Regions from separate parts of the Pseudoalteromonas sp. SR45-6 genome, predicted to be linked through region 1. Evidence: predicted binding sites of a transcription regulator. Region 1 holds the regulator's gene; each other region holds the start of a gene.
What was found. The regulator sigma-54, encoded in region 1, starts transcription at its own class of promoters, with help from an activator protein. The targets are predictions, from matches to a motif close to GTTGGCACGNNNNTNGNNT.
Positions count from the first base shown of each region.

Region 1 (6,293 bases):
TGATATAGCCAAATACTTTGGCCTAAGTGATTTAGTCATTGGCTTAACCATTATTGCTATTGGCACCAGTTTGCCTGAGCTGGCAGCCTGTATTGCTGGGGTATTAAAAAACGAAGATGATTTAGCACTGGGTAATATTGTTGGCTCAAATATCTTTAACATTTTAGCTGTGTTGCCACTGGCTGGGATTATCAACCCTTCAATTATTGATCCTTCAGCTGCAAACCGTGATGCCTTAATAATGATTGGTGCCACCATAGCCCTTATTGCTATGTCCTTGAGTTTTAGGGGCACAAGACGCATTAATAGAGTTGAAGGTGGCCTGTTATTGGTCGCGTTTTTAATCTATCAAGGTTATATTTTCAGCCAAGTTGCTTAATGCTAGCCACAAAATGGATAACACAATGACGCAGTTAAATTTTATTGAACAAGGTAAGCGGGTGCTAGAAATAGAGTGCCAAGCACTGCTTGATATAACCCAATATCTAGACGAAAACTTTAATCAAGCTTGCCAATTGATGTATCAATGTCACGGTAGGATCATAGTAGTCGGTATGGGGAAATCTGGGCATATTGGTAATAAAATTGCTGCAACACTGGCAAGCACTGGCACGCCTGCTTTTTTTGTCCATCCGGGTGAAGCAAGTCATGGTGATTTAGGGATGATCACTCGTGATGACGTGGTTATGCTTATTTCTAACTCAGGCGAAACCAGCGAAGTACTGAATATTATTCCGGTTATTAAACGTATTGGCGCAAAAATGATCGCCATGACAGGTAACCCTGAATCATCAATGGCAAATTGGGCTGATGCACATGTATGCATCAAAGTAAGTCAAGAGGCCTGCCCATTAGGACTCGCTCCGACTGCGAGCACGACTGCAACACTTGCGATGGGTGATGCAATAGCCGTTGCTCTGCTAGAAACCCGTGGCTTTACCGCCGATGACTTTGCGCTATCGCATCCTGGTGGTAGCTTAGGTAAACGTTTACTATTGTGTTTAAAAGATATTATGCACAGTGGCCCAGCAACGCCTATGATCAATGATAAGCAATGTATCAAAGATGCATTAATCGAAATGTCGGCAAAAGGCTTAGGTATGACAGCTATTGTTGATGACACAGGGCAACTTGCAGGGCTTTTTACTGATGGTGATTTACGGCGAATTTTAGAGCAACGAATAGATATTCACAGTACTTTGATAAGCACTGTCATGACCCGCTCTTGCACTACTGCAACTGCTGATATGCTTGCCGCCGAGGCACTCAATATCATGGAGAATAAGCGTATCAATGGCTTAATTGTAGTTGATGATAAACACCACCCTATTGGTGCTCTTAATATGCAAGATTTGCTCAAAGCAGGAGTTTTATAATGCAGTTTGCTGACTTATATCAGCCACTTTCAGATGATGCTCGCGAGCGAGCACAAAAAATCAAACTCCTGATCTGTGATATCGATGGGGTGTTTTCAGATGGTCGTATTTATCTTGGTAACCAAGGTGAAGAACTCAAAGCGTTTAATACTAAAGATGGCTTTGGTATCAAAGCACTGATCAATAGCGGTTTTGAAGTTGCCGTGATCACCGGTCGTCATTCACAGATAGTTCAGCAACGGATGACTAGCCTGACAGTACCGCATATTTACCAAGGCCAAGAAAACAAGTTGCAAGCTTATCAACAGCTCAAGGATAAATTGCAGTTAAGCGATGAACAAATCGCTTACATAGGCGATGACGGACCTGACTTGCCGGTAATGGAATTGGTTGGTTTTGCGGTGGCAGTAAATGATGCGCATCCACTAATCAAACGCATTTCACATTATACAACCATGCTACCTGGTGGCTTTGGGGCGGTGCGTGAACTCACTGATTTATTAATGCTCGAAAATGGTAAATCATTAACCAGCGAAGGCACGAGCTCATGAATAGTGCGCGTTTAATATTATGCGTATTATTTGTCGGCTGCATGGTATGGCTGTGGTATCCGTATTTTTATCAAAGTACCGCCATAAAACAACACCAAGAAGATATAATAGCAAAACCTGATTATACTGCGGTGGCATTAAAACAAACCGCATTTGATGAACAAGGTAAAATTAGCCACAAAGTAACAGCTGCAAAAATGGAACTCTATCAACAGTTAGGGTTCACTTACTTTGAACAACCTATTTTTACACTCTATAATCAACAGCAGACGTGGCAAATTAATGCCGATGAAGCCACCTTATATGAAAATCATCAATTAATTTTAGAAGGTAATGTGGTTGCTAAAAACCTGACCAATAATGCCATGATTGAACATATAAACGCAGATAATATTCAGGTTGATATTGAACTACAAACCATGAGTTCAGAACAACCAGTTGAATTAATCGGACCAAATTTAAAAATCACTGGGCGCGGTCTCCATGCCGACTTAAAAGCCGAAGTGGTAGAACTAATTAACCATACGCGAACCATATATTATGACCAATAAATTTGCTCACTTGCTTGTTATACCAAGCTTATTCATTGCTTTTGCAAGCTTTGCTGAAAATACGACACCACCTGCAGATCAAGTCTCTATCAGTGCTGACACGCAGCTTGCCCAACTGAAAGATAATATCGGTATTTTTGAAAAAAATGTTGAAATCATTCATGGTAACCGCCGTATCAAAGCGGATCGACTTGAAGTCCATAAGCGCGAAGATTTAGGCGATAACAAACAACTACTTGTCGCAACTGGCAGTCCGGCTTACTTTGAAGAAAAACAAACTGATGGCACAGTAATGAGTGCCAGTGCTGATGAAGTCCGTTACGATGTCGCTAAGCGCTATTTAACCTTGGTTGGCAATGCACAAGTCACTCAGGCAGGTCAAAAAATCAATGCCAGAAGCATTACCTATGATATGGACCAGCAACTGATCAGTGCTGAAAAAGGCGCAAGCTCAAGCGATCGTGTGCACACCATTTTGGTACCAGTAGACAGTAAAAAAGACGAATCTAAAGGGCAGCCATGAGTACATTAAAAGCTGAATTTCTAGCAAAAAGCTATAAAGGTCGCCAAGTTGTAAAAAGCGTGGGTTTAGAAGTTAGCGCAGGCAGCATTGTTGGCTTATTGGGTCCTAATGGCGCTGGTAAAACCACCACCTTTTATATGATTGTGGGTTTAGTTCCAAGCGACAAAGGTAAAATCAGTATTGATGATAATGACATCACCTTACTGCCAATGCACAGTCGCGCACGGTTAGGGATTGGCTACCTGCCACAAGAATCATCCATCTTCCGTAAATTAACTGTTTATCAAAACCTGATGGCTATTTTAGAAACTCGTAAAGAGCTGAATAAACAAGCCAGAGAAGAAGCGCTCGACAGCTTACTTGATGAGTTTAGCATTCAACATATCCGCGACAGCCAAGGTATGGCATTATCTGGCGGTGAACGTCGTCGAGTTGAAATTGCACGCGCTTTAGCCGCAAACCCAAAATTTATCTTACTTGATGAGCCTTTTGCTGGCGTTGATCCTATTTCAGTGTTAGATATAAAGAAGATTATTGAACACCTTAAAAACCGTGGTATTGGCGTGCTTATTACCGACCACAATGTACGAGAAACCCTTGATGTTTGTGAAAAAGCCTACATAGTTTCTCATGGGGAGTTAATTGCATCAGGTACCCCTGAGCATGTACTCGCCGACCAAACAGTCCGCGATGTTTACCTGGGCGAGCAATTTAGGCTATAAAGCCACGCTCGGCTAAGTATCTGCTAGACTTAACGATGATAACAATAAAAGGATTGTTAGAGATACATGAGGCAATCACTCCAGCTGCGCATGGGCCAGCAACTTACAATGACACCACAGCTGCAACAAGCAATTCGCTTATTGCAACTCAGTACATTGGATCTCCAGCAAGAAATTCAAGAAGCGCTCGACAGCAATCCATTGTTAGAGCTAGAAGAACATGAATATTCAGACGACACGGCTGGTAAAAACGAACAAAAACAAGATAACGATGACTTAACCGTTAGCGCATCAGCAGACGACAAGCCAAGCGAATATGAACAAGAAAGTAGCGAAGCATTAAGTAAAGAGACCTTAAGTGACGAAATGGCTATGGACGTCACCTGGGACGAATACATGAGTGCTGCGCCAAATACGTCATCTGGGCCAATGCCTGAAGATGAGTCAATTTATCAAGGTGCCTCAACTGAAACCTTGCACGAATATCTAATGTGGCAATTACAACTCACACCTTTTAGTCCAACCGATGAAGCCATTGCCATTGCGATTGTTGAAGCCGTTGACGATTCAGGTATTTTAACCTTGAGCTGCGAAGACATTGCAGAGAGCTTAAATCAAGGTAATAACGAAGAAGAAATCGAACTCGACGAAGTGCAAGCAGTGTTAAAACGCATTCAGTTGTTTGACCCTGTTGGTATTGCTGCGCGCAGCCTACAAGAATGTTTATGTATTCAATTAAATCAATTTGATCCTGCAACTCCTTGGATTAGCGAGACAAAAATGATTTTAACTGATCATATCGATTTATTAGCTAGTCGTGACTATCGCACTTTGATGAAAAAGACTAAGCTTAAAGAAGATGAACTAAAAGAAGTAATGACACTGATCCACAGCCTTAACCCAAAGCCTGCGGATACCATAGTACGCGAAGAATCAGAGTATGTTATTCCTGACGTTTCGGTGAAAAAAATTAAAGGTCGCTGGGTGGTTGAACTCAATCCAGACAGCATGCCAAAAATTAGAGTGAACAGCCAATATGCGGCGATGTCACGCTCTGTAAAATCAAGCACTGACAGCCAATTTATACGCTCGCATTTGCAAGAAGCTAAATGGTTTATTAAAAGCCTAGAAAGTCGTAACGAGACGTTACTCAAAGTAACCAACTGCATTGTTAAACAGCAGCAAGGATTCTTTGAGCATGGCCCTGAGGCCATGCGCCCTATGGTACTAAACGACGTTGCCGAAATGGTTGAGATGCACGAATCAACAATTTCTCGTGTAACCACCCAAAAATACATGCATACCCCTCGTGGTATATTTGAGTTAAAATATTTTTTCTCGAGCCATGTAAGTACTGAGAACGGCGGCGAATGCTCATCGACAGCCATTCGAGCATTGATCAGAAAATTGATCAGTGCAGAAAACTCAGCGAAACCATTGAGTGATAGTAAAATTGCAGATATATTGGCAGAGCAAGGTATCAAAGTAGCTAGACGGACTATTGCAAAATACCGCGAGTCACTGGCTATTCCACCGTCAAATCAACGTAAAAGTTTGATTTAAGGCGTAAAATCACAAGAGGAAAATGCTTATGCAACTAAATTTAACTGGTCGTCATGTAGAAATTACTGATTCATTAAGAGACTATGTAAACAATAAGTTTGCCAAGCTTGAAAGGCATTTTGATCATATCAATAATGTCCATGTCATTCTTGATGTAGAAAAGCTAAGCCAAAAAGCAGAAGCCACATTACATGTCAGTGGCGCTGAATTATTTGCCTCAACTGAGCACCAAGACATGTATGCAGCCATTGACGGACTAATCGACAAACTTGACCGTCAGGTAATTAAACACAAAGAGAAGCACGCTCGACACTAACACTATGAAATTAAGCTCACTTATTTGCCAGGACTGCAGTAAAGCTGCGGTCCTTTTTAATAGCAAAAAACGGATCATTGAATTTATCAGCCAATTGGCTCATGAACAACTTCCTCAGCTATCACAACAAGAAATCCTCAACGCACTACTGTCGAGAGAAAAACTAGGTAGTACGGGTATTGGTCGTGGTATTGCTATTCCTCATGGCCGTATGAGTGGTGTTGAAAACCCGCTAGCAATAATTATAGTGAGTGAATCACCGATTGATTTTGATGCGATAGATAATCGCCCAGTTGATATATTTGTAGCTCTCATCGTGCCAGATGGTGATAGCCAACTTCATTTGAAGACGTTAGCCACAATTGCTGATAAACTCAACGACAAAGATTTTTGTAAACAACTACGTAGCGCAAAAACAGACCAAGATTTGTATCACGTAATTGCTGCGCAATCGTAGCCAAATGAAGGAGAATTTACATGGAGTTAATCATCATCAGTGGGCGTTCTGGCTCAGGTAAATCTGTTGCTCTGCGTGTAGTAGAAGATCTTGGCTATTATTGTGTAGATAATATTCCGGTAAACTTATTACCTTCATTAGTGCGCAGTGTCTCTGATAATTATGACAAAATTGCCGTCAGTATTGATGTCCGTAATTTACCGAAAGAGCAGGAAGAATTTAACGATATTCTTG
Region 1 is NZ_JACJDM010000049.1:10,133-16,425, forward strand. Features, by position in the region: gene H5158_RS17630 (calcium/sodium antiporter) at 1-379, shown strand, start outside; gene H5158_RS17635 (KpsF/GutQ family sugar-phosphate isomerase) at 405-1,376, shown strand; gene kdsC (3-deoxy-manno-octulosonate-8-phosphatase KdsC) at 1,376-1,927, shown strand; gene lptC (LPS export ABC transporter periplasmic protein LptC) at 1,924-2,478, shown strand; gene lptA (lipopolysaccharide transport periplasmic protein LptA) at 2,468-3,001, shown strand; gene lptB (LPS export ABC transporter ATP-binding protein) at 2,998-3,723, shown strand; gene H5158_RS17660 (RNA polymerase factor sigma-54) at 3,790-5,286, shown strand; gene hpf (ribosome hibernation promoting factor) at 5,315-5,602, shown strand; gene ptsN (PTS IIA-like nitrogen regulatory protein PtsN) at 5,607-6,059, shown strand; gene rapZ (RNase adapter RapZ) at 6,080-6,293, shown strand, end outside.

Region 2 (6,293 bases), on a different contig from region 1:
CAACCAAGTACTTGGAGCGTTCAGTTTCCCAGCCACGAATATTTTTACATTCTTGGCGGTGAACCGTGATGCCTTTACCTTGGCTTATATGTGCGGTGATAGCATCCCCTGGCACTGGTCGACAACATTTAGAATAATTAACTAGCATGCCTTCAGTACCAATAATGGTCGCTTTAGCATTTTTAGTCATATCGCCTAAATCATCATTGTCATTTTGCAGTAAGCGGCGTGCGATCAGCATGCTCATTAAATTACCGCAGCCAATTTCAACTAATAGCTCTAATACAGTATTGAGTTCATGTTCTGCTAATACGCGACTAATATTTTCGTCAGGCAGATCATCGAACTTCGTTTCACCTAAAGCAGAGTCGAGTAAGCGACGGCCAAGTAATAAAGCTTCTTCATGATGTTGGCTCCTCAGGTAATTGCGAATTCCTAAACGTGCTTTACCGGTAACAATAAAGTTTAACCACGTTGCGTTAGGGTGCGCACCTGAGCTGGTAATCACTTCAACTGTTTGACCCGTATCTAATGCTTTACTTAACGGATGAGGTTTACGGTTAACGCGTGCACCCACACAGGTATTACCAACATCGGTATGGACCGCGTATGCAAAATCAACGGCGGTTGCACCCATAGGTAACTCGACTATGCGACCATCAGGAGTGAACACGTAAATTTCTTCTGGGAATAGCTCTGTTTTAACGTTTTCAACAAATTCAAATGATGAGCCTGCGCTTTGTTGTAATTCCAACAAACTTTGCATCCACTGACGTGCCCGTTGTTGTGCAGTGTGGCCTGCGTTATCACCGGATTTTTTATACATCCAATGAGCAGCAACTCCTTTATCTGCCATGTGATCCATATCGTGAGTACGGATCTGGATCTCAACAGGGATCCCATGAGGACCAACTAATGAGGTATGCAACGATTGATAACCATTAGTTTTAGGTACTGCTATATAATCTTTAAAGCGAGTTTCGATTGGTTTATATAAATTATGGGCAACGCCAAGTACCCGATAGCAGATATCCATTGAATCAACTGCAATTCTAAATGCGTAGATATCCATGACTTCATTAAACAGTAACTCTTTATTAAGCATTTTTTTATAAATACTATATAAATGTTTTTCGCGCCCAGAAACAGTGGCTGTAATGCCAGCTTCTTCAAGGCGTGCTGTTATCTCGGTTTGGATATTTGAAATGACTTCTTTGCGATTGCCGCGCGCTTTGGCAACTTCTGACTTTAAAGCGCGATGACGCATCGGGTAGAGGGCTTGAAAACCTAAATCCTCTAACTCATTTTTAATATCGTGAATACCTAAACGATTAGCAATCGGCGCATAAATCTCTAACGTTTCGCGGGCAATACGTCGACGTTTGTCAGGACGTAATGCTCCAAGAGTGCGCATATTATGAGTACGATCAGCAAGTTTGATTAAAATAACACGAATATCTTGTGTCATTGCCATAATCATTTTTCGATAGTTTTCAGCTTGGAATTCTTTTTTATCTTTAAAGCTGAGCTTATCAAGTTTGCTTACGCCCTCAACTAATTCTGCGACTGTCTCGCCAAAAATTTCGGCTAAATCTTGTTGGCTAAAGTCGGTGTCTTCAATCACATCATGCATTAATGCAGCCATTAACGTTTCGTGATCTAAATGCATACCAGCCAGAATTTGGCTTACTTCAACAGGGTGAGTAATGTAAGGTTCGCCACTTGAGCGAGTTTGACCCTCATGGGCCTCTCGGGCTACCACATAGGCTTTTTGTACCAGCTCTACATCAGCAGCAGGTAAGTATTCTGATATTTTCTTTTTTAGACCTTCAAAAAGATACATTCACACTCCAATGTTCTCGTGAAGCAAATAGGTAACGGTATGTTAAGAATATACGATGAAAAGAAGGGATTGCCAACGGCTAGAATAGAAATACTATACCGTTGGCTAAATCAGACAAGGAAGTCAGATTATTGGTTGCCGCCTACAATAGCTGCAACTGCAGCCATTTCAGCCGCCTCTTGATGTTGTTGCTCTTCACGATCAATAAGATCCATTGATGAGCTATCTACTAAACCAAGTTCAATTTCACGTAAAGCAACAACCGTTGGTTTATCGTTTTCAGGATCAACCAGTGGCTTTTTACCACCGACCGCGATTTGACGGGCACGACGGGCCGCAACTAAAATTAAATCAAAACGATTACCAATTGCATCTACTGCATCTTCAACAGTTACGCGAGCCATCTTAGCACTCCAAATAAATTTTTAAGCAAAGACGTAGTTTACTGCACCGAGTCAGATTCGCCAATAGCTTGTGGTTAATTTAAACAAATAAAATACTTACTGAACCCAAATTAGGATTTAACGCAGTAAGTCTACGAGTAAATCTTGATGGCGAATAGCTTGGCTTTGTAGCGATAAGCGTTTTGCCAATACGATCGTCTCAATTTCCTTCAGCGCAGTTGCAAAATCATCGTTAACCACGACATAGTCATATTCATTGTAATGAGACGTTTCAGATTGTGCTTTTGCCATGCGACCAGCAATGATTTCTTGTGAATCTTGGCCGCGATTATTTAAGCGCGCTTCAAGCTCAAATTTTGACGGTGGTAGGATAAAAATGGTTTCAACATCAGCGACCAGATCACGAACTTGACGTGCACCTTGCCAATCAATATCTAAAAATACATCAATACCTGCTGCAAGCTGCTCTTCAATTGCTTGCTTTGATGTACCGTAGTAATTATCGAACACTTGCGCCCATTCAAAAAAATCATTCTTTTCAATTAATGATTTGAATTCATCAACATTTACAAAGTGGTAATGCACGCCATTTGCTTCGCCCGGACGAGGCGAGCGAGTAGTATGCGATACAGATACTTTCATATCATTATACTTAGTTAACAATGCATTGATTAAGCTGGATTTACCCGCACCAGATGGTGCCGATAAAATAAATAAGTTTCCGCGAGAGTGTGCCATGGGTTTTTACCTAAAATAAACCGACTAGAGCTGCTAATAAGCTCCGCCTTAATTTTGGTATTGTACTTTATTTAGTGAAGTTTACTCAACTGCCGAAAGTATCCTAGTGAGGTGATTAAATTTTAACGTATTAATAACCGTATTTTTGTTACGGCAATGATGACTGTTTAAAAAACTCCCGCATTTTAACGATTATTTGTACTTAGTTGCATAATGCAAAAATGGTCGTTGCAAGTTGCATCTTTCATCTTCAACTTTATTTTATTTTGTTTTATTTCAATGCTTTATTTTTTGGAATGATGCCTGCATTGGTACAGTTACTTAATGATTGAGGGCTTACTAATGAGATTAACCCATTTAGCCATAGCGTGTTTAGTTTCACTTCCTTGTGCTGTATTTAGCCAGCCATTCGATAATTGCCCTAGTCAGGCATTTTTGATGCAGGATGCAAAGGCACAGCTTTACGGTATAGATTTAGTGTCGGCTAAACCTACGATTTTATCATCGGCTTTGACGTTTGCTAGCGAGGCAAATAATGAAAGTGTGAATGCCGTCGGTTTTAATTACAAAGACCAATACTTATACGGTTTTAGCCGACAATCGCCTAAAAGCGTGGTGCAAATTGGTAGCAACTACGAAATGAAGCGGTTAAATGTTACTGGCCTACCCGATACTAATTTTTATGTAGGTGATATTCAAGTGACTGGTGAGCAAGCAAATCAAAGTGCGATGTATTATGTATATACTCCCAATTTTGGTTTATATGAAATCAATCTAGAGGGTGATCTAGATGCCCCCATAACTGCTCGGCTACTACCTGCAACCGAGACATGGAACTTAGGTATATTTGATTTTGCATTTCATCCGCAAAGTAATCTGTTATACGCAGTTGAATCAAATGGTGATTTGCATGAAATTAACGTTGCAGAAAATACTACCAAGTTTATTACTCAAGTTGATATTGGTGATGATACGGGCGCATTTGGTGCTGCCTATTTTGATATCAATGGTCAGTTTTATTTTAGTAATAATAAAAGCGGAAAAATTCACAAAGTTGATTTAAGTATTAGTCCTGTTGTTGGTTATACGCCTGTTGCGAATGTGTTTACATCGGGCCCTAAGTCAAGTCAGAACGATGGGGCTCGTTGTGCTATTGCCGAAGTTGAGGTAACAGATAGTTCGATTGATTTTGGTGATGCTCCTCTACCTTATAACACCAGTTTAGAGCAAAGCGGAGCCAGGCATTTATTCGATCCTAACAGCACTGGCAGTAACCTGATTTATTTAGGCGATACAGTCGATGGTGAAAATATCAATACTGATGCCGACTTAATCAACAACCCAGTTGATGCATCAGATGATGGGGTGAGCTTTGTGACGGCAATATCGGCGGGTCAAGATAGCCAAATTATTGTAAACGCCTCTGCGAGTAGCTTTTTATATGCATGGTTTGATTGGGATCAAAATGGCGGCTTTAGTGAAAGTGAGCGCATAATAACTAAATATCAACTTAATCAAGGCGATAACAGTATTTTAATTAATGTACCTAGTAATGTTAAAGCTGGGCAGACATGGGCTCGTTTTAGGGTAACTGATGGCTCGGAAGCTTCGCTTATTACTGCCACTGGCGGTGTTTTAGGTGGTGAGGTGGAAGATTATGAAATAACAACATTTGCTAGTGCTGTATACCCAGGAGAAAACGATTGGGTGACACTTGCTTATGAAGATAAATGGCCGTTTGCAGGTGATTATGACTTTAATGACGTGGTCGTAAATTACCGTACTACTCAGCTCATTGAGGGCACTAATGTTGTTGGTTATAAAATTGATGGCCAGTTAATTGGTGTAGGAGCAACCTATCATAATGGCTTTGCGGTAAGCCTTAAAGAGACGGTAAATAATACAACTTACTCAATTTTAAGTAGAGAAGTCGATGCCGATAATATTCGGTTTGTGATTAATGGCGAACTACAAACAGGCTCATTTTTGGAAGCAAACACAGAGCAGGCTATTTTAATTTTTATGCAAGACACTTGGCTGCATGTGAATAAGCAATCAGGGTGCGAGTATTTTAGAACGGAAAGCAGTTGCGACGTTAACAGCAAAGTAACTTTTAGTATGACTATCCCATTAAAAGTCCCTAAAGCGAAAATATTATCCCCCGGAACATTATTAGACCCTTTTATTTTTGCTACAGAGGGCTTTTATCATGGCGATTTTTTAGTTGGTAAAAATGCGCGCAGCTGGGAAGTACACATGAAAAATCAAGCGCCCACAGAAGTATTTGACGCGACTTTGTTTGATCTCAGTGGTGCAGATGATGTGAGCCAGCAAGAAAGTGGTTTGTTTTTCTTAACTGAAAACGGCCTACCATGGGCGATTGAAGTAGGAGTGCAATGGTTACATCCACTTGAAGGTGTAGATATAACCGATGCCTACGATAGCTTTGCTAATTTTGCTCAGTCGTCAGGAAAGCAAAATCCACAATGGTTCAATCGCTACAACAGCAATAATGTGGCAGTTAGAGGGGAACAGTAATGAAAAAATTAACTGTAATTTTATGCTTATCATCATTTTTAGTTGCGTGTGGTGGTGGTGAAAGCGAAAGTACTGCGGCAGTACCTGCAGCTGTTGAATCACTACCATCGAGTGTCGTTCCTATCACCACCGACTCAGCCGGAATGGCCAGTTTAGTGATAGATGATCGTTTTGATTTATCAACGAAATTTAAACTAAAGATTGATGTAGATCTCTCTATAGGTGACGTAAGAGCTTACTTAAATATTTGCCAAAAAAAGGCCAATAGCCTACGTGCTGATTATGGAAACTGCTTAGTTAGAGCTCCTTTATCGCAAGGCTCTATAAAAACTACGCTTGCAATGAGTAGACAAGATATCGAACTGATTGCAGAAATTTGGTTTTACGATACCAGCACTCAACCCCTTTCATTTGCATGGCAGTTTGATACACAAGCAGAACATCAGATGTTTGAAATAAGGTAGTAAAAGTCAAAGGCAAGCAGTAACGGTAAAGTGATCAAGCTAAAGAATACACCTAGGTATATTCTTTATACTAGTTAGGGTAGTGATTTATGTTGAAGTTTCTTAATGATAACAATGGCGATCTTTTGCAAAAAAAGAGGCTAGTAAAATTTTTTGTCGCAGCAGCTGCGTTTATGCTAATTGCGATTGCCTATAATCCTTCGCAATATTATTACGCTGATCTTTTAGTATCATTGCGTATGCCATTACTAGTTATTGCCTTATGCTTTGCCATGTTGCTTTTAATTATAAAAGCAACATATTTAG
Region 2 is NZ_JACJDM010000009.1:96,027-102,319, forward strand. Features, by position in the region: gene spoT (bifunctional GTP diphosphokinase/guanosine-3',5'-bis pyrophosphate 3'-pyrophosphohydrolase) at 1-1,843, opposite strand, end outside; gene rpoZ (DNA-directed RNA polymerase subunit omega) at 1,972-2,247, opposite strand; gene gmk (guanylate kinase) at 2,365-2,985, opposite strand; gene H5158_RS06780 (LruC domain-containing protein) at 3,328-5,523, shown strand; gene H5158_RS06785 (hypothetical protein) at 5,523-5,987, shown strand; gene H5158_RS06790 (endonuclease/exonuclease/phosphatase family protein) at 6,077-6,293, shown strand, end outside.
Region 2: a site for sigma-54 is predicted at 3,276-3,294, ahead of H5158_RS06780 (LruC domain-containing protein). Genes of this name have one in related genera too.

Region 3 (6,293 bases), on a different contig from region 1:
ATTTAGCGTCAATAAACAGACGCTCCCGTGTAGTTATGTAGCTTTACAGAAAGAAAGCAATTATTGTTCCGTTCTTATTCGCTTTCTTCAGGAGATTGAAATGGCAGGCATTTTAGACTCAGTTAACCAACGTACTCAATTGGTTGGGCAAAACCGTCTTGAATTATTATTATTCAAGCTAAGAGGGCGGCAGCGCTTTGGTATTAATGTGTTTAAAGTGAGAGAAGTACTGCAATGCCCTCCTTTAACAAACATGCCGAAGTCGAATGCCTATGTAAGAGGTGTCGCACATATACGTGGGCAAACTATTTCTGTTATTGATTTATCAATGGCTGTAGGTGGCCCTGCGATCGAGAATATTAAAGATAGTTTTATTATCATTGCTGAATATAACCGCTCCGTACAAGGTTTTTTGGTTGGCGGCGTTGAGCGAATTGTAAATATGAATTGGGAAAAAATAATGCCGCCACCGTCTGGGGCTGGCAGATATTCGTATTTAACAGCAGTGACAGAAATTGAAAATGAGTTAGTCGAAATTCTTGATGTAGAAAAAATATTAAATGAAATTTGCCCGGTAAATACTGAAGTCAGTGCAGCAATAGCTAATGATGGTGAAATTCAAAAAGACTTAGGTGAGCGCATCGTATTTATTGCCGATGACTCTGCCGTTGCTCGTAATCAAGTCAAACGTGCTCTAGAGCCGTTAGGCGTGCAGACTGAGCTTGCTAAAAACGGGAAAGAAGCATTAATTCGCCTCCGGGAAATTGCTGCACTTGACTGTAAGCATGATATTACCGAGCGAGTTGGTTTATTGATCTCTGATGTTGAAATGCCAGAAATGGACGGTTATACCCTCACGGCTGAAATAAAAGCAGATCCAAAGTTAGCCCCATTACATGTTATTCTGCATACATCACTCAGTGGTGTGTTCAATCAAGCGATGATTGAAAAAGTGGGGGCTGATGACTTTATTGCTAAGTTCAATCCGGATGAGTTAGCTACAGCAGTGAAAAAATGGGTTCATTGTGACTAATTTGAAAAGGCGGTGTTACTTTGGAAAATAAGCATTTACAACAAAGTGAGTACGATCAGTTTCGTTCTTTTTTAGAGCAACAATGTGGCATTGTTTTGGGTGATAATAAGCTTTATTTAGTCAAAAGCAGGCTTGCTCCGCTAATGGTTCGTTTCAATGTTGAGTCATTGTCACAATTGGTCAGTAAAACACTGAGTCCGCATGAGCGGCAGTTACGTGCCGCAGTTGTTGATGCTATGACGACCAATGAAACTTTATGGTTTCGGGATCAATACCCGTTTGAACTATTACAAAGTAAGTTATTCCCAGAGCATAAAGAGTTGCGTCGACCGTTGAAAATTTGGTCAGCGGCAAGTTCCTCAGGACAAGAGCCATATTCTATTGCCATGTCGGTCGCTGAGTTTCAAGCTAAGCAGCCGGGTGTATTAAAAATGGGCGCGCAGATCATCGGCACCGATATTTCTAATACTATGTTAGATATGTGTAAACATGCAGAATATGACTCTCTTGCTTTAGCTAGAGGGCTGTCGGTAGAGCGCAGGAAGAAGTTCTTCAAAGATAGCGGCAATGGGATGGCGCAAGTTAACGACTCAATAAAAAAATTAGTGAGTTTTCGACACCTTAATTTATTAGATTCATACGCACTAATGGGCAAATTTGATATTATTTTTTGCCGTAATGTGCTGATTTATTTTGCACCTGAGGTGAAAGCCAAAATTATTGCTCAGTTTGCTCAAGCACTTAACCCTAAGGGGTATTTATTTTTAGGTGCTTCAGAGTCTATGTCAGGGTTAAGTAACGAGTTTGATATGGTACGCTGTAATCCTGGTATTATTTATCAAAAGAAATAACTTACCAGCGTAAATAACGCGCTAAAACGTAAGTAACTCAAATCTCATCGGTAGTAAAGCCGAATCTAGAATACGATAAAACGATGTGCCTCCACATCGTTTTTCTTTTTAAATCAAAAATTAAACACTTCATAAAATACTAATCTAGTTGGCTCACCTTTTGCATTAATCATCTTAAGTCAATTTTTTGGAGATGGTTATGGCTATCAGTTTTGATAAAGCATTTGGGGTTCATCCTCATGCAATGTTGATCCGTTCGCAACGTGCTGAGTTATTAGCAACCAATATCGCTAATGCTGATACGCCGGGCTATAAAGCGAAGGATATCGACTTTGCCTCAGCATTGAAAGCGGCAAAAAGCCACCAGCAAGGCGGCAATAACATGGTAACAACTAACCCGAATCACATTGCAGGTGGTAGTCGTTATATCGGTAATGGTGAAATGTTTCGTTCGCCAAATCAAGCAGATACAGGTGATGGTAACTCGGTTGATATACAAGTGGAACGAAACTTGTATACAAAGAACTCATTAGAGTATCAGGCAAGCCTGCAATTTATGAGTAGTAAAATTAAAGGCCTTAAAAAAGCCCTCGGTAGTCAAGGAGCCTAAGCATGAGTTTATATAACGTTTTTGATATTTCAGGTAGTGGTATGAGTGCGCAAAATGTGCGTTTGAACACCACCGCAAGTAATATTTCCAATGCCAATAGCATTAGCTCAAGCCAAGACAAAACTTACCGGGCGCGTCACCCTGTTTTTGCAGCTGAACTGATGAAAGCATCAGAATCAACTGGTAATACGCAGGGATCGTCTGTTGGCGTTAAAGTACTAGGCATTGTAGAGAGTAATAAACCACTGCAAATTGAATATAACCCAAATCACCCCAGTGCGGATGAAAATGGTTATATCTACAAACCTAACGTTAATGTCGTTGAAGAAATGGCTAATATGATTTCCGCCTCACGCTCTTATCAAACCAATGTGCAAGTTGCTGATGCAGCGAAGCAAATGTTAAGTAAAACACTGTTGCTTGGGCAGCGGTAATTGAGGGTTAGATTATGAGTAACGACATAAATACTGCATCATCAAGCTATATAGATTCGCTTCGTTGGCCGAGTAAACAAGAGGCTGACGAAAAGACTGGTGAAAAGAAAAGTGATGCATTAACGCAAGAGGATTTCTTTTCATTATTAACGCAGCAACTGTCGTTTCAAGATCCCAGTAAACCTGCGGACAACGACCAAATGATTGCACAAATGACGAACTTTACCATGGCAGAAGGTATCTCAAATTTAAATTCAAAGTTTGAGTCTTTGGCTGCTTCAATGACCTCTAATTCAGCGTTGCAAGCATCAACTCTGGTAGGCAAAAAAGCTTTAGTTGAATCAGATACATTAGATCTTAACAGCAGTGGTGATGTCTCGGGCATGATTGCTGTTGAAAGTCCCGTTAAAGATTTAAGGCTCAGTATTACAGATGCTTCCGGACAACTAGTGAGAGTAATTGAGTTAGGTGATAAACCTGCTGGTGGCTTACGTTTTAACTGGGATGGAAAAAATGAAGCCGGTGAGAGCCTTCCGCCAGGAGAATACAATATCAAAGCAGAGGGCAGCATGGGCGAAGAATTTACTAGTTTACCCATGGCCTCTTATAAAAATATTGATAGCGTCAATATTAATGGCGCTAACGGTATTATTATTAACACTAAAGAAGGGGCAGTTAAGCTGTCTGATGTCGCAGAAATTGCGTGATAAATTTTATTTATTTTTTAGCCTATTGGCTAAATTTTATAGGTTAGAGGTGAATTATGAGTTTTAATATTGCATTAACTGGCATTGCTGCCGCACAAAAAGATTTGGATGTTACTGCTAATAACATCGCTAATGTAAATACCTACGGTTTTAAAGAATCGAGAGCTGAGTTTGCCGATGTTTATTCATCATCAGTTTTTTCTTCGGGTAAAACTAAAAATGGTGATGGTGTACAAACAGCATCTGTAGCACAGCAGTTTCATCAAGGTTCAACATTAGGCACTAAAAATTCACTCGATCTTGCTATAGGAGGTGAAGGATACTTTGCTCTTAGCAATGAGTTAGGCTCACAAGATAAAACATTCACTCGTGCAGGGGCGTTTAAATTAGATAAAGATAACTTTATCGTTGACGCACAAGGTAATTACTTACAAGGCTTTCCTGTTGATGAAATTAGTGGAGATGCAACATCAGTAAGTTTAACCTCCTCTGGGGCGATTCAAATTCCTGATTCATCAGGTTCCCCGCGGGCTACCTCAAGTGTATATTCGTCATTTCGATTGGATTCGACCAAAGATACACCGACTATTACACCATTTGATCCAACTCAATCAGGGTCATATACTCACTCTACCTCAACCAATGTTTATGATTCGCTAGGTGAGCCGCATACTATGCAATTGTTTTTTGTGAAAACGGATGCAGCTGTTACAGGTAATGCTAATGAGTGGCAAACCTATGCCACGTTAGACGGTCAAGCATTCAACCCAGATGGAAGCTCGCAAGGCGCTACTGGACCATTTAATCCAATTTCAACATTTCAGTTTGATGCGAACGGCTTACCACTTAACACCAATGGTACCGCAAATACAGGCAATACATTTAACCCTGTTGTGTTAGATAGCACTAATTTGACAGGGTTTTTAAGCAATGGTGCTAGCTTTCCTAATAATGTAACTATCAACTGGCGTGATGAAGCAGGTACCTCTGCAAAAATCCCGACCCAGCATGCAGGCAAGTTTGAAAATAAAGTATTATCTCAAGATGGTGCTGCTGTGGGACGGTTGGCAAATATAGACATTGGTGTTGATGGAAAAATTGTTGCTTCTTATAGTAATGGTGACTCTAACTACCTAGGTCAAGTTGCGTTAGTCCGTTTTCCCAATTCACAGGGGTTACAACAAGTAGGCAATACGTCATGGAAGAAAAGTTTAACTTCAGGTGACCCTGTAGCGGGTGAAGCAAATTCAGGCGCATTTGGTAAGATTAGCTCATCAGCATTAGAGCAATCAAACGTGAACTTAACCAATGAGCTTGTTGATTTGATCAGCGCACAGCGTAACTTCCAAGCTAACTCGCGTGCACTCGAAGTGAATTCAACACTACAGCAAGCTATTTTGCAGATCCGTTAATCTCGTTTTAATATTTTTTACAATCCGACACCTAGGCTGCTATTTATTAGCAGCCTTTTTTATTTGTGCTTGATTATATTTTGTAATTTATTACGTCATTTTATTGTGGCACTTATCTTGCATTTGTCATGTTATAGATTTTTAACGTGAGTCGATGTTATGGACAAGATGGTCTACATTGCAGCGTCTGGAGCTAAGCAAAGTTTGCGGGGCCTAGAGCTTAAAGCAAATAATTTAGCAAATGCCAATACCACAGGCTTTAAAGCTGACTTCGCGCAAGCGCGCTCAATGCAAGCTTTTGGTGAAGGCTTACCGACACGTGTTTTTACTATGCAGGAACGGCCAGGCTCTAATATGACTTCCGGCGGTATTGTTGAAACTGGACGTGATCTTGATATTGCTATGAGCGATAAAGGGTGGCTTACAGTGCAAGATGCTTCAGGGAATGAGGCATATACTAAAGTTGGCACGTTGAATATCACCCCTGATGGCGCTTTGATCACCAGTCACGGGCGTCAAGTTATTGGCGAAGGTGGACCGATTATTTTGCCATTGCCAGTGGAGAAAGTCGAATTTAGTGACGATGGTTCAATCCAAGTTCGCCCGCAAGGTGCGCCGGCTAACTTTTTAGAAGTTGTTGACCGTTTGAAGGTAATTAAGGCAAATAATTCTGAGCTTGAAAAAGGCAATGATGGCTTATTTCGACCAAAACCCGAGTTACTGGAAAATGGTATATGTGGATTTTGTGACATCTCTAATGATGTGAAAGTAATGAGTGGCACTTTGGAAATGTCAAATGTGAATCCGGTACATGAGATGGTGGATATGATAAGCCATCAACGCCAATTTGAATTACAAGTTAAGTTAATGAAAACGGCTGAAGAAATTGACGAACGTCAAACTCAATTGCTGCGTATTGTTTAACTTTATTGAGAGGACATTAATATGAATCCTGCATTGTGGATAAGTAAAACGGGGCTTGATGCTCAACAAACCGATATTTCGGTTATCTCAAATAATTTAGCCAATGCCAGTACTGTTGGTTATAAGAAAAGTCGTGCTGTATTTGAAGATTTGCTTTATCAAAATATTAATCAGCCAGGGGGGCGTTCATCACAAGATACAGAGATGCCTTCTGGTCTGATGCTTGGTGCTGGTACCAAAGTAGTTGCTAATCAGAAGAACTTTTCTCAAGGTAACATGTTAACCACTGAAAACTCATTGGATTGGATGATATCAGGGCCAG
Region 3 is NZ_JACJDM010000077.1:7,704-13,996, forward strand. Features, by position in the region: gene H5158_RS20820 (chemotaxis protein) at 101-1,033, shown strand; gene H5158_RS20825 (protein-glutamate O-methyltransferase CheR) at 1,054-1,884, shown strand; gene flgB (flagellar basal body rod protein FlgB) at 2,084-2,494, shown strand; gene flgC (flagellar basal body rod protein FlgC) at 2,497-2,928, shown strand; gene H5158_RS20840 (flagellar hook assembly protein FlgD) at 2,943-3,635, shown strand; gene flgE (flagellar hook protein FlgE) at 3,692-5,047, shown strand; gene H5158_RS20850 (flagellar basal body rod protein FlgF) at 5,207-5,971, shown strand; gene flgG (flagellar basal-body rod protein FlgG) at 5,993-6,293, shown strand, end outside.
Region 3: a site for sigma-54 is predicted at 2,032-2,050, ahead of flgB (flagellar basal body rod protein FlgB). Genes of this name have one in related genera too.

Region 4 (6,293 bases), on a different contig from region 1:
GTTTTAGCGTAGCGTTTACCTTTGTGGTATTTCATAGCAAGATGATCAGCGGCTTCGGTGCTGGTGTGTTGATCACCGTTACGAATGAAAGTCGCGTTGCTTTGCGCGATAAAGCTGAGCAAATGAGTGACTTCTTGTTCAGTGGTTGCTGCAAAGCTCAACTGACTAACCGTGAGTAAAAGGCAAGCCATCAGCCTGTATATAGTGTGGGTTAAGTCTTTCATCTGTAGCCTCATTTAATCCAAAAAGTTTATTACGTTACCTGTGACTTGTGCCATCAAAAAAAGGTAAAGCTCTGAATAAAACTGATGTGCTAATGCATGTGCTGGTATAACTTTCAGCTATTAATACCTTATTTATTATGTAGAATAATACATCAATAAGGTCAATTAAATTATCATGGCTTATTGGGATACTGTTTTGGTACTTGCATTGAACTTGCCGGGACAATATTTTTTACAAAAATAAAGGTAGAAATATGAACAGCTCAGATCGCGCTATTGACGAACTAGTACTTGGGTTTTGGCGATTATTAGATTGGCAAATTACTCCACAACAGTGTTTAACTTTTCTTGAGCAAGCAATTGAAGCCGGCGTAAGGCACACCGATCACGCTGACATTTACGGTGGATATGGTTGTGAGGCAGAGTTTGGTAAAGCTTTAGCTTTAAAGCCAAGTATTCGTGATGAGATCAAAATTATTACTAAGTGTGGTATCAAACCTGCTTTTGCAAGCTTAGGGTTAGCAGGCCAAGCTAATCATTACGATTCGAGTGCCGCACATATTATTAGCTCAGCACAGCAATCGTTAAAGCATTTTAATACCGATAGATTAGATGCATTACTTATTCATCGCCCTGATTATTTGATGAATGCAGACGAAGTAGCTGAGGCATTCACTACTCTTAAGCAAAATGGTGATGTACTCGAGTTTGGTGTATCAAACTTTACGCCATCACAACTAAGTTTATTGCAGTCGCGTCTTGATTTTGAATTGGTGACCAATCAAATTGAATTTTCACCGTATGAAATGCAAGCACTTGATGATGGTAGTTTAGACCAATGTCAGTTACTTGATATTAAACCTATGTGTTGGTCACCTTTGGCTGGCGGTCGCATTTTTGCAGAAAATGATGAAAAAGCGATTCGCCTGCGTCAAGTACTTGAGCAAGTCGGCAGCGAAATTGGTGCAAGTTCTATTGATCAAGTGGTTTACGCGTGGTTATTAATGCACCCAAGTTCCCCATCAGTGGTACTGGGCACTGGCAACATTGAGCGTGTTAAATCGGCTGTTGCTGCTAAGCAGTTAAAACTCAGTCGCGAACAATGGTATCGTATTTGGCAAGGTTCAACAGGGCACAGTGTACCGTAGGAGTTGTAAGTTTTAAGCTATAAGTTTTAAGCAGTCTGAGTTTAGGGGAAGTCTTGACATAAAATCTGAACTTAGTCACTTTTACCGCTTACCAAGATCGAGAAAGGGCCTTACGGCCCTTAGTGTTGCAGCAAGTAACACATTCTTTTTATAGGCTAAAGTCCATTGAAAAAGCAACGTAAGCCTTAATCTCACTGTCATCCATATCGGTATCAGATAGACCAAAAGTGAAGCCATCTTTAGAGATAGATACGCCGTAGTCGATGATATCGTCATCACCAATAAAATCACCAGAGTAGTGACCTAAGTGTAAAGCCATTTCAGTGCCATTACTGCCAACAGCGAAACCGTAATCTGCAGTCAGGTATAACGAATCACCAAAGTCTGTGCCATCACCGCTTGCGGCTGAAGTTGCAAGAACTGATGCGCCAAAGCTAAAGCCACCCATACTGATGCTACCGTAAATTTCAGAAAAATCAGCGTCTGCGCCAGAAGCTGCATCAGGGTAAGCGTAATAGATGTAGCCAACGTCGTAGCTCATATTTTCATTAATATCGCCACCAAAACCAGCATAGAGATCAAGCTCGTAGGTCATTTCATCGGCCCAGCTTGCATTTGAAGCCCAAGTACCAGCATAAAAACCTGATTCGTTGGCATAATCAATACCACCTGAAATTGCAGCATCACCACCGGTTTGTTCTTGACCACGCCATAAGTAGTTTGAAGTTGCTGCGGCATTGGCTGTTACTTCTGCATATGCTGCTGTAGATGTTGCACCCATGAGTACAAGTGTGCTGATCGCAATTGCTGATTTTAGTTTTAACATGTTTGGTATCCTGTTGTTATGCTGATTTTTTGGCTCGCAATTATTAATTAGATTGCAGTCTATAATTGCGGATCCTATTTTTAGTTGTCTACTAGGGTAATAGCACTGCTTGTGCCAAGTTAAATGAAAAGCAATAATTTATATTTAAATTACTTTATAAACAAAGGTATAAATATTTATAGTGAAAGGAGGAGATTGTTTTTTACGAAGCTTGCGCACTTTATTGGTGCGTAAAAAAACCCGCATGCACAACTCAGTTGCAGCGGGTTTTTGTATTTTTTACTGTGGTTTAACCAAAAATAGTACGCATTAGGCTGATTGTTTCGTTCACGCCACGGCCTTTTTGTACTTCGCTGATAATTGAATCACGCTTTGCGCGAATATGCTCAGGCATATCGTCAGCAGCAAGTGCGCGATCAACAAGTATTTCAGCAGACTCTTTACCACGACGCACTTTTCTAGTGCCAGTGGTAGTTGTACGCTTTGGCTTGCTCAATAACTTGATGTAGTTAGAGTTTTCAGGCGTGTTTTTGTCTGCATGATAGAAAAAGCACGGAATTAATGCTTTGATTGCAACAAGTTGTTGATCCAGCTCGCTGTCACCACTTGCCATTTTAAACCAAGACATACCATGAACTGCTTGGACAATATCCTGCCAATAACGCGCAAAGTCACGATTATTTAATTTAGTAATAGCCAATGCTGAACAAAGTGCATCTAAACGGGTGTTATTAATTGGTGTAAAAACATCTGGGCGGCGCATTGCTAATAGACGAGTTGCCGGTGCAAGCGTTGGCTTTTCATTGCTATCAGTAAAGGCTTTTAAATATTTGACCACAAATTCTTGGTAATCAGCTTCAGTTACTTCACCTTCTAAAGGTATATGTGCTAATGCTTCATCAAATAATGCCGGCAGGTCGGCAAGCATTTGATGAAAAGCTTTGGCGCTTTTAGTAGAGCTAAACCATTCGACATCAAAATTATAACTACTTGGATCCAGTGCAGAAGTATGTTTACCACTAAATGCTAATAAATCTTCAGGGATCATCTCTTTCAGTGATTGCTCGCGAATACCAGCTATATAGTTGGCAAGGCGTAACTGTTCATCAAGGGCTAACACATCTTTATGCTGCTCTATAAATACACTAACTACAGGCCAAGGCGCTACGCGTAATGTTTTCAATTGTAAGAAGCTAATTGCTGAAACTAATAAGTCATTAAGCTTTTTTAAAATTGGTAATTGATTGGTTTCGAGTAAATCATGATTAATACGGTCACGGCTAGCATTAAGTAGTTCATAGCACCAACCTAAGAAGTCTTCAGGATGATTTTCTATTTTCACCGCCATCAGGTTTAAGCTGATTTCAGAAGCCTGCTTTAGAATATTTTGATAAATATGGCCTTCTTGTTCGCCTAATGCCATTTGTGAAGGTGAAATGAGCAATTTTTTCATGCCTGATGGTACTCCGGTTAAATACATTTTTCAGTTGTTTAATTTTAGCGCAAAACGTCTTAAAACAACAGGGCTGTGCATCATACCGAAGAATACAGGGGATGCAATCTTGATAAGTTAAATCTGCACAAGATTGCATTTAAAGGGTTTAATCTGCTTATTCAAGTGAAAATAACTGCTCTACAGTAGTTTCAAACTGCCGAGCTATCTTCAATGCAATGATCACTGAAGGTGTAAAGCGTGATGTTTCGACCGTGCTGATTGTTTTGCGTGAAACGGCGCTAGCATCGGCTAGCTCTTGCTGTGAAAGCCCCGCGGCTTTGCGAAATTCAGCTATATGGTTTTGCAGCTAAAGGTATCAAAATGTTTCAGTAACAATTCATATATTCACTGTAGAATGCAGGAAATTGCATTTTTCTTCGTTGCACAATGATTTTAATGCTAACTCCCGCTATGATAAGAACATTATTTGCACATTTGAAAGGACCATCATGAAGACCTTATTTAAAGTTATTGGTGTCATATTATTATTGCTTGTTGCTTTAATTATTGCTGCACCGTTTTTAATTCCAACCGATGCCATTTTTAATAAAGTCTCTGAGCAGGTTGAGCAAACCACTGGGCGTACTTTAACTATTAAAGGCGATAAAACATTATCCGTTTTTCCTTCTTTGAAGCTTGAACTTGAAGATGTGCATTTTGCCAATATGAAAACTGGCTCACGTGCAGATATGGCAAGCATGCAGCAACTTGCAGTTCATATTCCTTGGTTTTCGCTATTTGGTGGTGAACTTAAACTAGAAAAGTTTGTGATCAATGAACCCAATATTCTGCTTGAAACAGATAAAAATGGTAAAGCTAACTGGCAGTTATTTGATGCAGTAGCTGCGAAACCTGAGCAGCAAACTCAAGCAGGTGAGGCAGTCAAACTACCTGAAAACTTTGATATTCAATTAGGTGAAGTGGCTATATATGGTGGGTCGTTTACTTATTTAGATGGTCAAACGGGAGCTAAACAGCAAATTAGCGATTTAGAATTGGCTATCTTACTGCCTTCACTGCATAAATCACTCGAAGTCAAAGGTGGGATCACTTATATGCAAGAGCGCTTTGAGCTTGATGTAACAGTTGATAACCCAGCTAAAGCAATAGCAGGTGATACATTTAATGTGACAACTGATGTCACTTCAAAGTTAGTTGATGTTGAGTTTAAAGGCTTAATAGCCGGTCAAGGTAAAGATATTCAAGGTCAATTAGCGCTCAGTGGTGATTCAGTAAAAGACATTGCTAAATGGCAGGGAGTCGAGCTGAACGCTAAAGAAAGCGCCTTTAATGCATTTAGTGTTAGTGGCAAAATGCGTATGCAAGGTGATAAGTTCAACCTAGCTGAATTAGTCGCCACTCTTGATGCATTAGAGATCAAAGGAAAAAGCGAGCTTAATTTAGGTAAGCGTTTAGCCGTTAATGCTGACATCGATTTAGGTATGCTGGACTTAAATCCTTACTTACCTGAGGTGGTAGCGCCAGCAGAGAAACCAGAACCTAAAAGTGACGAGCCAGCCAAACCAATTGTATGGGATGACACAAAAATGGATTTAAGTGGCTTAAATGCCTTAGATGCGAATGTGGTGATCCGTTCAAGTGGCTTAAAAGCAAATGAAATCAAACTTGGCGCTAATCAATTCACTGTAAACCTTAACAAAGGCGTAGCGAAAATTAGCCTAGATAAGTTTGCCGCCTACGAAGGTAATGGTAAAGGCACTGTAACAGTTAATGCGAAACAAGCTCCTTACAAAATCAGCACCAACTTCTCGTTAGATAAAATAGACGCACAACCATTGCTGACAGATGCCGCTGGCTTCGATAAGCTAATGGGCAAAGGCTCACTCAATTGGGACTTAGCAACATCAGGTCAGAGCCAAAAAGACTTTATGAGTGCCCTACAGGGTAAACTAGCATTTGAATTTGCCGATGGTGCAGTAAAAGGCGCCAACATTGCTGAAATGGTTCGCAAAGGCAAAGAGCTAATTAAGGGTAACTTTGGTGCAATATCCGAAGGGCTAGATACTGGCTTTGATAATTCCCAGCAAACTGACTTCTCTGCGCTAACGGGTAGCTTTAACTTTACCAATGGCGTAGGTAAAAACACAGATCTGAGTTTGTTAAGTCCATTAGTACGTATTAGTGGTGAAGGGGATGTTAATCTACCCGCAACGACAGTTAACTACCGCTTAGTGACAGGCATAGTCGATTCACTCGAAGGGCAGGGGACCAAAGATGATAGTACCGGCTTTAAAATTCCAGTACGAATCAAAGGACCATTTCATGATGTTGGCATCAGCTTAGATGTAAGCAAAGCGGCAGAAGATGAAGTAAAAGAAAAAGCGAAAGATAAAATTAAAGATAAGTTAAAAGGTTTGTTTGGCAAATAATGCCGATTTTATTCGGTGATAAAACAATCAGGGCATAAAATTACCCTGATTGTTTTATAATCAATGCTAAAATAGCAAAATATGTTTCATCGACAAAACAACCATCCTCGTTATTCTAAATTAATTAAAAAATAACCTACCACTACCCCCGCAATGCTGATACAATTGCCCGCCCTTGGGAGACAACTAGATTGTTTTTTGAGTGGTTTT
Region 4 is NZ_JACJDM010000040.1:30,959-37,251, forward strand. Features, by position in the region: gene H5158_RS15950 (DUF5329 domain-containing protein) at 1-224, opposite strand, end outside; gene H5158_RS15955 (aldo/keto reductase family oxidoreductase) at 479-1,372, shown strand; gene H5158_RS15960 (TorF family putative porin) at 1,521-2,198, opposite strand; gene H5158_RS15965 (hypothetical protein) at 2,488-3,651, opposite strand; gene H5158_RS15970 (helix-turn-helix transcriptional regulator) at 3,809-4,000, opposite strand; gene H5158_RS15975 (AsmA family protein) at 4,143-6,083, shown strand.
Region 4: a site for sigma-54 is predicted at 2,299-2,317, ahead of H5158_RS15960 (TorF family putative porin). Genes of this name have one in related genera too.